DNA from 2 places in the Pedobacter sp. GR22-6 genome. Region 2 is predicted to be linked to the other one. Evidence: riboswitches for the same ligand, from Rfam matches in the RefSeq annotation. Region 2 holds a riboswitch; the other holds the start of a gene.
The links. Region 2 has a riboswitch for S-adenosylmethionine ahead of WAE59_RS05120 (O-acetylhomoserine aminocarboxypropyltransferase/cysteine synthase family protein). Riboswitches for the same ligand answer to the same signal wherever they lie in the genome.

Region 1 (5,938 bases), on a different contig from region 2:
CTGACCTTTGAAGACCTAAACCAGGCTTATGGATTTGTCTGGTACCGCAGTACACTGCAAGGGGGTAAAACCGGTGTGCTGAAAATCAAAGCATTGAGGGATTACGCCATCATCATGGTCAATGGAAAGCGAGTGGGTACTTTAGACCGCCGAAATGCCCAGGACAGTCTTTCACTGACACTTCCGGCGGGAAAAGTAACACTTGACATCCTGGTAGAAAATTTAGGAAGGGTCAATTTTGGTCCTAATCTTTTAAAAAACAAAAAGGGCATTACGGAATATGTCAGCTTCGCGGGAACTGAAATTCAGAATTGGGACATGTTTAAATTTCCTTTTACTGAAGTGCAAAGCCTGAAATTTAAATCTGCCGCTCAGGCCGATGGTACCCCTGTACTAAAAAAAGGGAACTTTAACCTGAATCAGGTTGCAGATACCTATCTCGACATGCGCAAATGGGGCAAGGGGATGGTCTGGGTCAATGGAAAGAACCTCGGCAGGTACTGGGAGATTGGCCCGCAGCAAACGCTTTACCTGCCTGCAGAATGGCTGAAGAGAGGGAAAAATGAAATTGTGGTCCTGGAACTGAACAAGCCCGAACAAAAAACCTTAAGTAGCCTCGCGAAGCCCATATTAGACAGCATCAAAAACGAAGAAAAGTAATAAAGACAATTTGGTTAGATTACCATTGGCCTCAACATGATCGGACTGATCGCTGTTGGGGCTTTGGTTTTTATAGCCTGTCGTATCGCAGTACATACTGAAGGTATAGGGCCCGCAACCGGAAAACCTGTTCAAGCAGGTACATCAGGATCATCCATAGGATAACGAGTTCAATATGTCCAGCTTTCCAGAACATATAGGAAAACAAAATCAGCAGTCGACCATATTCGATATAATAAATCCATTTCCGCTGTTCCATCAATGCCCCGCAATTGATCAGTGTGAGCAGAATAAATCCTACCACAAAACATTTATCAGGCACCTGCAAGAATGCATAGGTTCCAGTAAAGAAAAACAGCAGGAGTACGCTGATCAGGATCTGTGCATTCAGGTAGGCTTTAAATTTGAAACGGTATGCAGGCGAGGCCCGTCGCTGAAGGAATCTCTTTTCCAGAGAAGGCCGGATGTCCTGGTCCATAGTGGCCGGATGTCCAAATACTACCCTGAGTTTTGCCAGCAGGCCTTGTTCTTTTTTACAGGCCGCAATAATTTCCAGGTAATAATGAAAGTGCTGCCATAAAAAACTATAGCTGTTTACTGGATGTGTCAGGCCATATTTTGGTGCTTCTTCTTCCTTTTGAAAAGTCCCGAAAAGCTTGTCCCAAAACACAAATACATCTCCGTAGTTCTTGTCCAGATATTTTTCATCACTGGCATGGTGAATGCCATGAATCGAGGGGCTCACCAGGATGTATTCCAGCCAACCCATGTTTTTGATCAATTGTGTATGGGTAAAGAAAGAATATGCGCCATGTACGACCAGTATGCTCATCACCATTACAGGATGAAAGCCCATCAGCGGGATCAGACACCAGAAAATATTTCTGATCAAAGCCTGGAAAACGGTGATCCTTGCCGAAACGGTAAAATTAAATTCTTCACTTTGGTGGTGAACGATATGTGCGGCCCATAAGATATTGACTTCATGCCCTAGCCGGTGGTACCAGTACCAAACCAGATCCGTGACCAGGATCAACAATACCCATACCCACCAGGTATTGGGTATCTTGAATAGGGCGTAATGCTCATAGACCCATACAAAAAGACTGTAGCAGCTTGCAGTGATAAAAAGGTTAAGCATGCGCTCCGCAATGCCAATGCTGAGGTTAGATATAGAACTTTCATACTTGAACAGATGTTGCTTTTTCAGCTTTAAGGCTATCCTGTATTCTAAAAACAGAAAGACAAAAAACGCAGGAATGGCAAATGCCAAATAGTTGAAATTTTCTATCATTTTCAATGGGGTTAGTGATGTTTAAACCTGTTAAATGTCCAGGGTTTGTGATCAAATATAAGTAAATACTATTAAAATGGTAGTCTTTATTCAGATTCCAGGTTACTCTTTGTTTCAGTCTATTGCTGCTTTTATATCTATTTTTTTAGCTTTTAAGTTGGTGTTGTACGCTTGAGGTAATTAATTATAAAATAATATATACTAAATTGGTAGTTATTATTATATTTGCATCATCATATGCAATGATGATTATCGTTCATTCACCTATTTACTTATCCAGAAAGACTGAGGGAAAGGCCCTGTGACGTCTTAGCAACCTGTATTTACAAGGTGCTAACTCCTTCCGCAATGCGGTAAGATAAGATTCATTCCTTCAGCAGGCTGGATGTGTAAGTAACAAAAATTTAGAATATGAAAATTTACTTAGACAATGCCGCTACCACTCAACTAGACAGTACAGTATTCCAGGAAATGGAACCTTATTTGTTTGAATCTTATGGTAATCCCTCATCTTCGCATGCTGCAGGCCGGGCAGCCAGAACGGCAATAGAGGCATCGCGCCGGACCATCGCAGATTTGCTGAATGCTGCACCGGAAAATATAGTGTTCACCTCTGGCGGTACTGAAGCCGACAATACAGCAATCATTTCCACCGTTCGTTCAAAAGGAATTAAACTCGTGATCAGTTCGAAATTTGAACACCACGCTGTACTCAATACGCTAAAGTATCTGGAGCAAAGAGGGGAGATCCGGGTTGTTTTCCTTAAACACGATGACAATGGTACTTTATCGCTTTCTCATCTTGAGCAATTGCTTGCTGCCAACGAAAAGGCTTTGGTGTCACTGATGCATGCCAACAATGAATTGGGTAATCTGATCGACATCCAACAAGTCGGAGCGTTGTGTAAAAGCGCCGGCGCAATTTTCCACAGCGATACTGTTCAGTCGATCTGTCAATATCAATACGATACACAAACGCTCCCCGCAGATTTTTTAGTAGCTTCTGCTCACAAGTTTCACGGGCCAAAGGGTGTAGGCTTTCTATATGCCAGAGATCCCAAAGCGCTGACTCCTTTTCTCCACGGCGGTGCACAGGAACGGGGACTTCGCAGCGGCACTGAAAATGTCAGCGGTATTGTCGGTATGGCCAAAGCACTCAGCCTGTCCTATGCCAACCAGGCAAACCATCAACAACACCTTTCTGAACTTAAAGAAAAAATGATCAATAACCTCATTAGCAAAATTCCCGGAATCAGGTTCAACGGCAATTCGGCAAGAAAAAAATTGAGCCTCAACAACGTTTTGAATGTGGCACTCCCGCTGGCTGATTCAGGACAGGATGTCCTCAGCTTTTTAGACCAACATGAAATTTATGCTTCAGGCGGCAGTGCCTGTTCTGCCAAATCCAATTCACACGTACTGTCTGCTTTAGGTGTATCGGCCGGGCTGACAAATATCAGGTTTTCTTTTAGTAGATATACCACCGAAGAAGAGCTGGAATATACAGTAGACCTGCTTTCCGGACTGTATGTGAATACGGCATTGAAAGAAATGAGTACGATATGCTAAGCTGGTGCGAACCATTAGCAGGCTACGAATTTCTGCGCAAGTCCTGCGCTTAATCAAAATCCTCAGGCGCTTAACAGAACCCGCTCCTTTTCAGAAACAGGAAGTTGAATTTTATGTTGTGAATTGAAACAAAGCATTAATTAACCCATTAATTTTCAACCCTACAACCATGAAAAAAGCAATGTTATTTTTAGCGCTGTCGCTGTCCAGCGCCGGTCTTTTCGCAAACTTAGTTCCTGCAAAGGCCGAAGGCAAATTTACCTGTACAGCAGTGTACTCACGTGTGTTTTTAAATTCAGACGGTTCTGTGGCTTTAAAGATCAGCCGCGTCGTTTATGGCCCTACCTGCCGTGAAGCAATTGCCGAGGCCCAGGCTCAAATCGAAGAAGTAACGCCGGATTATATCCGCTGGTTTACGCATTAGCATCATTTATTAAGGCCTGTTCTGCAATATCACCGCAGAACGGCCTTGTTTTTGCAAAGCCCATTCCGCAAAATTAAACGAACATCTACCTATGTCTTTACCTAACGCCACTATCCGGTTATTTTTCCTTTTCGCCTTATTTTGTCAGGCTTCAGCAATGCAGGCGCAAGTAAAAGGAACCCTAAACTACAGCCTCACTATTGACGACGGCATGCTCAGTCAGCCCCGCATCGTCAACTCCATCGTGTATTTTTCAGGCGGACAATCCCTGGAACTCAATTTGCCGAAGCAGGTTGCAAATACCAAGGTCGCCGATGGTGACAACAGCATTACGGAAACAATGGTGGTCAACCCCACAAAAAAGCGCTTTGTCTACAAAGACACCAAAACCAAAAAGCTCCTCCTTGGTGATGATATCGCTGTTAAGTTTTACCTGATCAGCGATACGCTGTCAAATTTCAAATGGAAGATCAGCAAAGAACAAAAAAAGATACTGAACTACAACTGTACCAAGGCAACTACCACCTTCAGGGGCAGGAATTACGAAGCCTGGTTCACCGATGACATTGCCATTTCCAACGGTCCCTGGAAATTCTGCGGTCTGCCGGGTCTTATCGTCGCCGTCAACGACCTCAATTCCGTATTCAGCTATAAGCTGACCGGTATCAACCTGAAAGCTAAATTTGATCCGGCCATCCTGGCGCTGCCAAAAAGCTATGCGAAGGATAAAGCCACGACACACAGTGCTTTTATGAAGGCCTATAAAGAACGACTGAGCAAAAACGAGGCCCTGGCAAGGGTGGTCGAAACCAGTGGAAACGGTGTAACCAGCAGTACCACCATCAAATTGCCGGAGAAACAAGAGAAATACTAGACGAAATTGAAATCATCCCTTTTTCTTTTCTGCTTACTCAGTATTACTGGTCTGGCCTTTGGCCAGCAAATCAAAATCAGCGGTAAGGTCAGGGATGCCTCTGGTCAGGTGATCCCATCTGCCTCAGTTCAGTTGAAAACTACCGATGGACAGGTGCTTTCCTTTACATCCGGCAATGAAGAGGGCAGTTATCAGCTGGAAGGGGAGTTCGGGGATCAGCAAAGCCTGTACCTCATTGCAGCTTATATTGGCCTGAAAAGAGATACCCTGAAACTCAATGTTACCAGTATCAGTACGGGTGTTCTGCAGCATGATTTCAAACTTCAGGATGATGCCATACAGCTGGAGACCATTCATATCAGATCCGAGCAGCCCATCGTCAGCTCTGCCAACGATACCACCAAATACAATGTGGCCAGGTTGACCACAGCCGACGACCGCAACATCGAGAGTGTCATCAAGAAAATGCCAGGTATGAAGGTAAGTAACGATGGTACGATCTATTTTAACCAGCAGCGGATCACTAAGGTCCTGCTGGAAGGAGACGACATGACCGGAGAGGGATACAAAACCATCACGCAGAACCTGAAGCCGCAACTGGTAGAAGAAGTACAGGCCATCGAAAATTATGTTGAGGATGACCTGCTGAATGGTGTCATCAGCTCAGAAGAAGTGGTGCTGAACCTTAAGATTAAAGACAAAAAGAGTATTTCCGGAAGTATTGATGCAGGTTATGGCAGCAACGACAGAAATGATCTGTCCGGCAATTTCATTTCCTTCTACAAAGGGATCAAAGCGTTTTCCTTTCTCAATAACAACAACATAGGTAAGTACCAGGCCGATCTGCTCAACCTGAGCAATAAAAGCGCGGCCCCTCAGTCTGGCAAGCTCATCAATCATGCAATAGAAGACACCAATCCTTTTGATAACAATTACTTCCGACTAAACAAAAGTTTGTCTGGCAGTCTATCTGCCATCGATCGTGTGAGCAAAAATCTGAAGCTCACCCTTGGGCTCTATGGAATAAGAAATAAACTCTACGACGAACGTAACCTCCTCCAGCGGTATTACCTGCAGGATACCATAGTGACAGAAGACCTTCAAAACAGGCGGAGCA
Region 2 (5,938 bases):
ACAACGTCGGTATAATCCGTAATGACATTGTATAGGGTATCACGCTCAATCGGCTTCCTCTTTACCTGTTTGATCAACTCGGCTACTTCCTGGGTACTCATGACCGGGGTTTGTTCTTCCGCTCCCGCCATGGAATAGATTTTAGTCGTATCATCCAATGTACCGTCGATATCGTCAACACCAAAGTTGAGTGACAACTGTGCAGTCTGTCTGCTGATCATTGCCCAGTAGGCCTTTATATGGTCAAAATTATCCATATATATCCTGGATATCGCATAGTTCCTCAGGTCTTCAATGACGGAAACTTCCGGCACCTGATCCATTTGGTTATGCTGATTTCTAAATTTGAGCGGAATAAAGGTCTGGAAACCACCAGTACGGTCTTGCAACTGACGCAATTGTTCCATGTGATCTACGCGGTGTTCGAATTTCTCAATATGGCCATAGAGCATAGTAGCGTTAGAGCGCATACCCAGTTTATGCCATTCCTCATGGATTGCCAGCCATTGCTCAGCGGTACATTTATCTTTGGCTATGACCTCGCGGACTTCAGGATGGAAAATCTCTGCTCCTCCTCCAGGCATCGACTCGAGTCCTGCTTCCTTCATGAGCTTCATTCCTGCCGCATAATCTATTTTCGCCTTCTTGAAAATATAGTGATATTCTACAGGCGTAAGGGCTTTTACATGAAGTTCAGGCCTGTGTTTTTTGATCGCAGAAAATAACGCCGCATAAAAAGAAAGGTCGTACTGAGGCAATACACCACCTACGATATGCACTTCTGTAACCGGCTCATTGTCATATTTTTTAACGATGTCCAGCATCTCCTCCATCGTCAGCTCCCATCCCTCTGCCTTTTGCTTGATCAGGCGGGAGTACGAACAGAATTTACAATCATATACACAAAGATTTGTGGGTTCCAGATGAAAGTTGCGGTTAAAATAGGTATTGTCACCATGCCTTCTTTCCCGGATGTAATTTGCCAGAACACCAAGATAGGCCAGTTCTCCTTTTTCGTAAAGGTATACACCTTCTTCAAATGTGATCCGCTGCTGGTTTTGTACTTTTTGCGCTATATCACGGTGTGTCTGAGGTAGATCCGGATCATTTATAATTAACGCTAGTTTTGAAGTAGTATCCATCTATAGAGTATAATGAACAAAAGTAAGATTAAAATCGACAGAAACAGGGTTTTCAAGCCTTTTTACCTGTCAGCCTTCTGTCAAAGACCATTTCTCCTGATAAAAAGCACAAAAAAAAGCCTGTTGCAAATGCAACAGGCTCCCTTAATTTCCTTGAATTTACTTTACTGTGAAAGGCACAGCGATATCTCCCCAAAGCAGGGTTACTTTTCCGGATTTATCGATGGTGAATGTCATTTTTTCAGTTGTTGCCGGGGCTTTTCCTGGTTTTACGACAACACGCAGGGCATCGTCTGCTTCGGTGTATTTGTAAGAACCCCATTGATCTGCTGTTTTGTTAAATATGATCGTCCATTCTTTTTCCGTTGGGATGGAATGCAAAGAATATGTTCCGGCCGGAAGTGGTTTACCCTCCACCTTTACCGCTTTGTCGACTTTAAAAGTCGTTGCTTCATTCGCGCCGGTACGCCATACTTTGCCGTAAGGAGCAAGCTCTGTACCTATTTTCCTTCCTTTCAGTGAAGGCTGACTGTAATCAATGGTCAACGTGGCTCCTGATTTAATGGTTTCTTTCGCCACCGCTGGTGGACTGGGTCTCTTACTCTTATCTTCCTGTGCATTTACGGTAGATGCAGCGAATATACCTGCAACCAGTGTGAGGATGAATAGTCTTTTCATAATGTATTGTTTTTTTGTACTAAGATAAACAATTATTTGGCATCAATAAAAAAGGGACTCAAATCCTTGAGCCCCTTTTTTCTAACCAAACTAAACCAAATTATTTTGCTGCTTTCGTGAAATTCAGCACGATGTAAGCAGGATTACTTCCATATTCCACCGGGGATTTAATGACCATGTTATTGCCATCTGTTGAAGACAATACCAATCGGTAACCCGAGGTTACATTTTTTGCTTTGTCCCCTTCAAAGATCTTTTTAAATTGAAAAGTCTGATCAGCTGGACTGGCAGACCAGAAAATAGTCTGCGTTTTTGCGGCACATGATGCACCTCCGGCCAAGGTATAACTACCATTACCGCTATTGGTGAGGTTCCAGGTACTACCTACGAAGCAGGTATACGGCCCATCATCAAACAAAGATTTTACAGCCGACTGAGGCAAACCTTCAAAAGTAATGTCATTCAACACCCAGTTACCAGTCACATTTCCCCTCTTTAAAGCCACAGTAGTACCAGCTTTCGGAGAACAACTTTGCAAAACCATCAATGAACTGCATAAAATGGCTGCTATCAGGAATATTCTTTTCATATCAATTCTTTATTTGTGATTTCAATTACATAAATCTTGCCAAAACCATCACAGATTTCCTTTATACTTTTAACTTTGTCGCACTAGCCCCTAAATTTTACATTTAAACCCGTAATAATGAAGCCGGAAACAATCGCTATCCATGCAGGAAATTTATCTGAAACAGCTACGAATGATGTGACATCGCCCATACATCTATCTACGACATTTTTACGGGATGCGGACGGTGGCTATTCTGGCGGACACATGTACAGCAGGGTCAGTAACCCCAATCGTTCCTCACTGGAAAAGGTACTCGCTGAACTGGAAAATGGTTTTGAAGCCTGCGCATTCTCTTCCGGCAATACAGCGGGGATGGCCTTATTCCAGGCATTGAAGCCAGGAAGCCACATCATTGCTCCTGATGACATGTATTGGGGATTCAAAAAGCAATTGCAGAACATATTTTCAGAAACGCTGGAAATAGACTTCATAGACCTTACGATTCCCGAGAACATTCTGGCTTTTATCAGACCGAATACGGTGTTGATCTGGATAGAAACACCGTCCAATCCACTCCTTAAGATCACTGATATTGCTGCAGTGGCGAAGGTGGCAAAGTCACATGGACTGACCCTTGCCTGCGACAGTACATTTGCCTCGCCCTGCCTTCAAAGCCCGATAGCCCTGGGTGCAGATATCGTGATGCATTCTTCTACAAAATACATCGGTGGGCATAGTGATGTATTAGGTGGAGTGCTGATCAGTGCTGAAAAGACGGAGCTTTGGGAAAAAATCAGAAATATACAACAGGTGGGTGGTGCAGTACCCTCACCTTTCGATTGCTTTCTGCTACTGAGAAGCATCAAAACCCTAAACTACAGGATGCAGGGGCATTGCCTAAACGGTATGGCATTAGCGCTTCACCTGGAAAAGCACCCAGCGATAACGCAAGTATTTTATCCCGGGCTAAGCAGCCATCCGCAACATGAAATTGCCTCTAAACAGATGTCCGGATTTGGAGGAATGCTGTCTATACTCGTTAAAGGTGGCGCAGACGAAGCCAGGAAAGTAGTGAATAAAGTTAAGCTTTTTGCTCAGGCGACCAGCTTGGGTGGTGTAGAAAGCTTAATTGAGCACCGCGCCTCAGTGGAAGGGCCCGACACTAAAACGCCGCAAAATTTAATTCGGATCTCGGTGGGTCTGGAGCACATAGATGACCTGATTGCAGATATCGATCAGGCTTTGAGCCAATAACTGAATTATAAACTATTTTAAAAAGGCTTAAAATCAAAATTATAATACTGTAAAACAGAACTTTAAGATTTTATCAGAATAATATTTTGGTAATTTTGATGCGTAGCTATACATTTGCATCATGTTTTAGCAATAGGCTAAACAAAGTCAACCCTCTTATACAGGTTTGATTTATAAAGAAGTGGCGAGAGACAGGCTCATTGACCCACTGGCAACCCTCCCGAATGGAGAAGGTGCCAATTCCTGACCAGTAGACATGGTGTCTTTTGGAAAGATAAATTGAAACAAATGAAAACATTACAAAGAATTCTGCATCTCTCTGATTTTTACTGTTCGCTTAGGCAGAATAACTGTATGTGCTGTTGCATGCGGTAAATCTAAAAATCTTCCTTTTACATTAGATATCAATGACCTGGAAGGTCCCGAACCATCGGGATACGCTAAACCGCTATATACCATTGTGTATTAGCTGATTCTAAGTATCAAACCTCTACTAACTTTAAATTTTATGTCAGCAAATTATAAATTCGAGACACTCCAAATACACGCAGGCCAGGAAATTGATCCAACAACCGGATCCAGAGCAGTTCCTATTTACCAAACTACATCTTACGGCTTCAAAAACTCTGAGCATGGTGCAAACCTGTTCGCGTTAAAGGAATTCGGGAACATCTATACCAGGATCATGAACCCGACCACGGATGTCTTCGAAAAACGCGTAGCCGCACTTGAAGGTGGAGTAGCTGCGCTGGCAGTAGGCTCAGGCCAGGCTGCTCAATTCATTGCCTTAAATAATATCTTACAGGCCGGCGACAATTTCGTTTCCTCCACCCACCTTTATGGCGGTTCCTACAATCAATTCAAAGTGGCCTTCAAACGTCTGGGCATAGAAGTTAAGTTTGCCAATGGCGATGACACCAATGATTTTGAAGCCAAAATTGATCACAATACCAAAGCGATTTATTTAGAAACCATCGGTAATCCGGCCTTCAGCATTGCTGATTTTGAAAAAATTTCCGCCATTGCAAACAGACACGATCTTCCTTTAATTGTAGACAATACCTTTGGAGCTGCCGGATACTTGTTCAAGCCAATCGAGCACGGCGCACATGTTGTCGTACAGTCGGCCACCAAATGGATTGGCGGACACGGAACCAGTATCGGTGGAGTAATTGTAGACGGCGGAAATTACAACTGGGGAAATGGGAAATTTCCACAATTTACGGAGCCCTCTGAAGGTTACCACGGTCTTGTATTCAATGATGTATTTGGAGCGAATGGTCCTTTTGGAAACATTCAGTTCATCATCCGCGCACGCGTAGAGGGCCTAAGGGATTTTGGCCCTGCCATCTCCCCTTTCAATTCGTTTCTGTTGATCCAGGGATTAGAAACTTTATCCTTACGTGTGCAAAGACATGTAGATAATGCACTTGCCCTCGCCACCTGGCTGGAAAACCACGAAGCAGTGAAAAAAGTGAATTATCCCGGACTGGAAAGCAGTCCTTATCATGCCAATGCTAAAAAATACCTCCAAAATGGTTTTGGTGCAGTGCTTTCGTTTGAATTGCATGGTGACAAAGAACAAGCTACTGCATTGGTCGACAACCTGAAACTCATCAGTCACCTGGCCAATGTAGGCGACGCGAAAACATTAATCATCCAACCTTCTGCTACTACCCATCAGCAACTCAGCGAAGCAGAACAAAGCGCCGCCGGGGTATCACCAAACCTGTTGCGCATTTCTGTCGGGATAGAACACATTGATGACATCAAAGCCGATCTCGAGCAGGCTTTTAACACTATAAATAAAAAATAACAGCTGATTAAGCTACCACATCACTAATGAGTACGCACACAACATACACACATACTAAACTCTTCAAACTGGAAAGTGGCAAAAAGCTCCGCAAAGTGGAGCTTGCCTATCAAACTTATGGCAAGCTTAATGCTAAGAAAGATAACGTCATCTGGGCATGTCATGCCTTGACAGCAAATGCTGACGTGCTGGACTGGTGGAAAGGATTGTTTGGCCACAATGCGTTGTTTAATCCTGAAGAGCATTTTATCATTTGCGCGAATGTTGTGGGTTCTCATTATGGAAGTACCAACCCACTCAGCCAAAATCCTACTACAGGGCAACCGTATTACCTGGCTTTTCCTGAATTTACGATTAGGGACCTGGTTCAGGCGCACCGCTTGCTTGCAGCTCATCTGGGAATTGAGCAGATCAAAGTACTCATAGGTGGGTCACTTGGGGGTCAGCAAGCTGTAGAATGGGCGATCATTGATCCTA

Region 1: it holds a riboswitch for S-adenosylmethionine, as region 2 does, so the genes downstream of both, WAE59_RS18000 (cysteine desulfurase family protein) here and WAE59_RS05120 (O-acetylhomoserine aminocarboxypropyltransferase/cysteine synthase family protein) in region 2, are expected to answer to the same signal.

What each region holds. Positions count from the first base shown of each region.
Region 1 is NZ_JBBEUC010000003.1:966,484-972,421, forward strand. Features, by position in the region: gene WAE59_RS17990 (glycoside hydrolase family 35 protein) at 1-660, shown strand, start outside; gene WAE59_RS17995 (sterol desaturase family protein) at 731-1,954, opposite strand; SAM riboswitch class I at 2,224-2,319, shown strand; gene WAE59_RS18000 (cysteine desulfurase family protein) at 2,366-3,523, shown strand; gene WAE59_RS18005 (hypothetical protein) at 3,693-3,947, shown strand; gene WAE59_RS18010 (GLPGLI family protein) at 4,039-4,821, shown strand; gene WAE59_RS18015 (TonB-dependent receptor) at 4,828-5,938, shown strand, end outside.
Region 2 is NZ_JBBEUC010000001.1:1,102,296-1,108,233, reverse strand. Features, by position in the region: gene mqnE (aminofutalosine synthase MqnE) at 1-1,142, opposite strand, end outside; gene WAE59_RS05135 (DUF2911 domain-containing protein) at 1,302-1,820, opposite strand; gene WAE59_RS05130 (hypothetical protein) at 1,921-2,409, opposite strand; gene WAE59_RS05125 (trans-sulfuration enzyme family protein) at 2,527-3,645, shown strand; SAM riboswitch class I at 3,814-3,926, shown strand; gene WAE59_RS05120 (O-acetylhomoserine aminocarboxypropyltransferase/cysteine synthase family protein) at 4,154-5,461, shown strand; gene WAE59_RS05115 (homoserine O-acetyltransferase family protein) at 5,488-5,938, shown strand, end outside.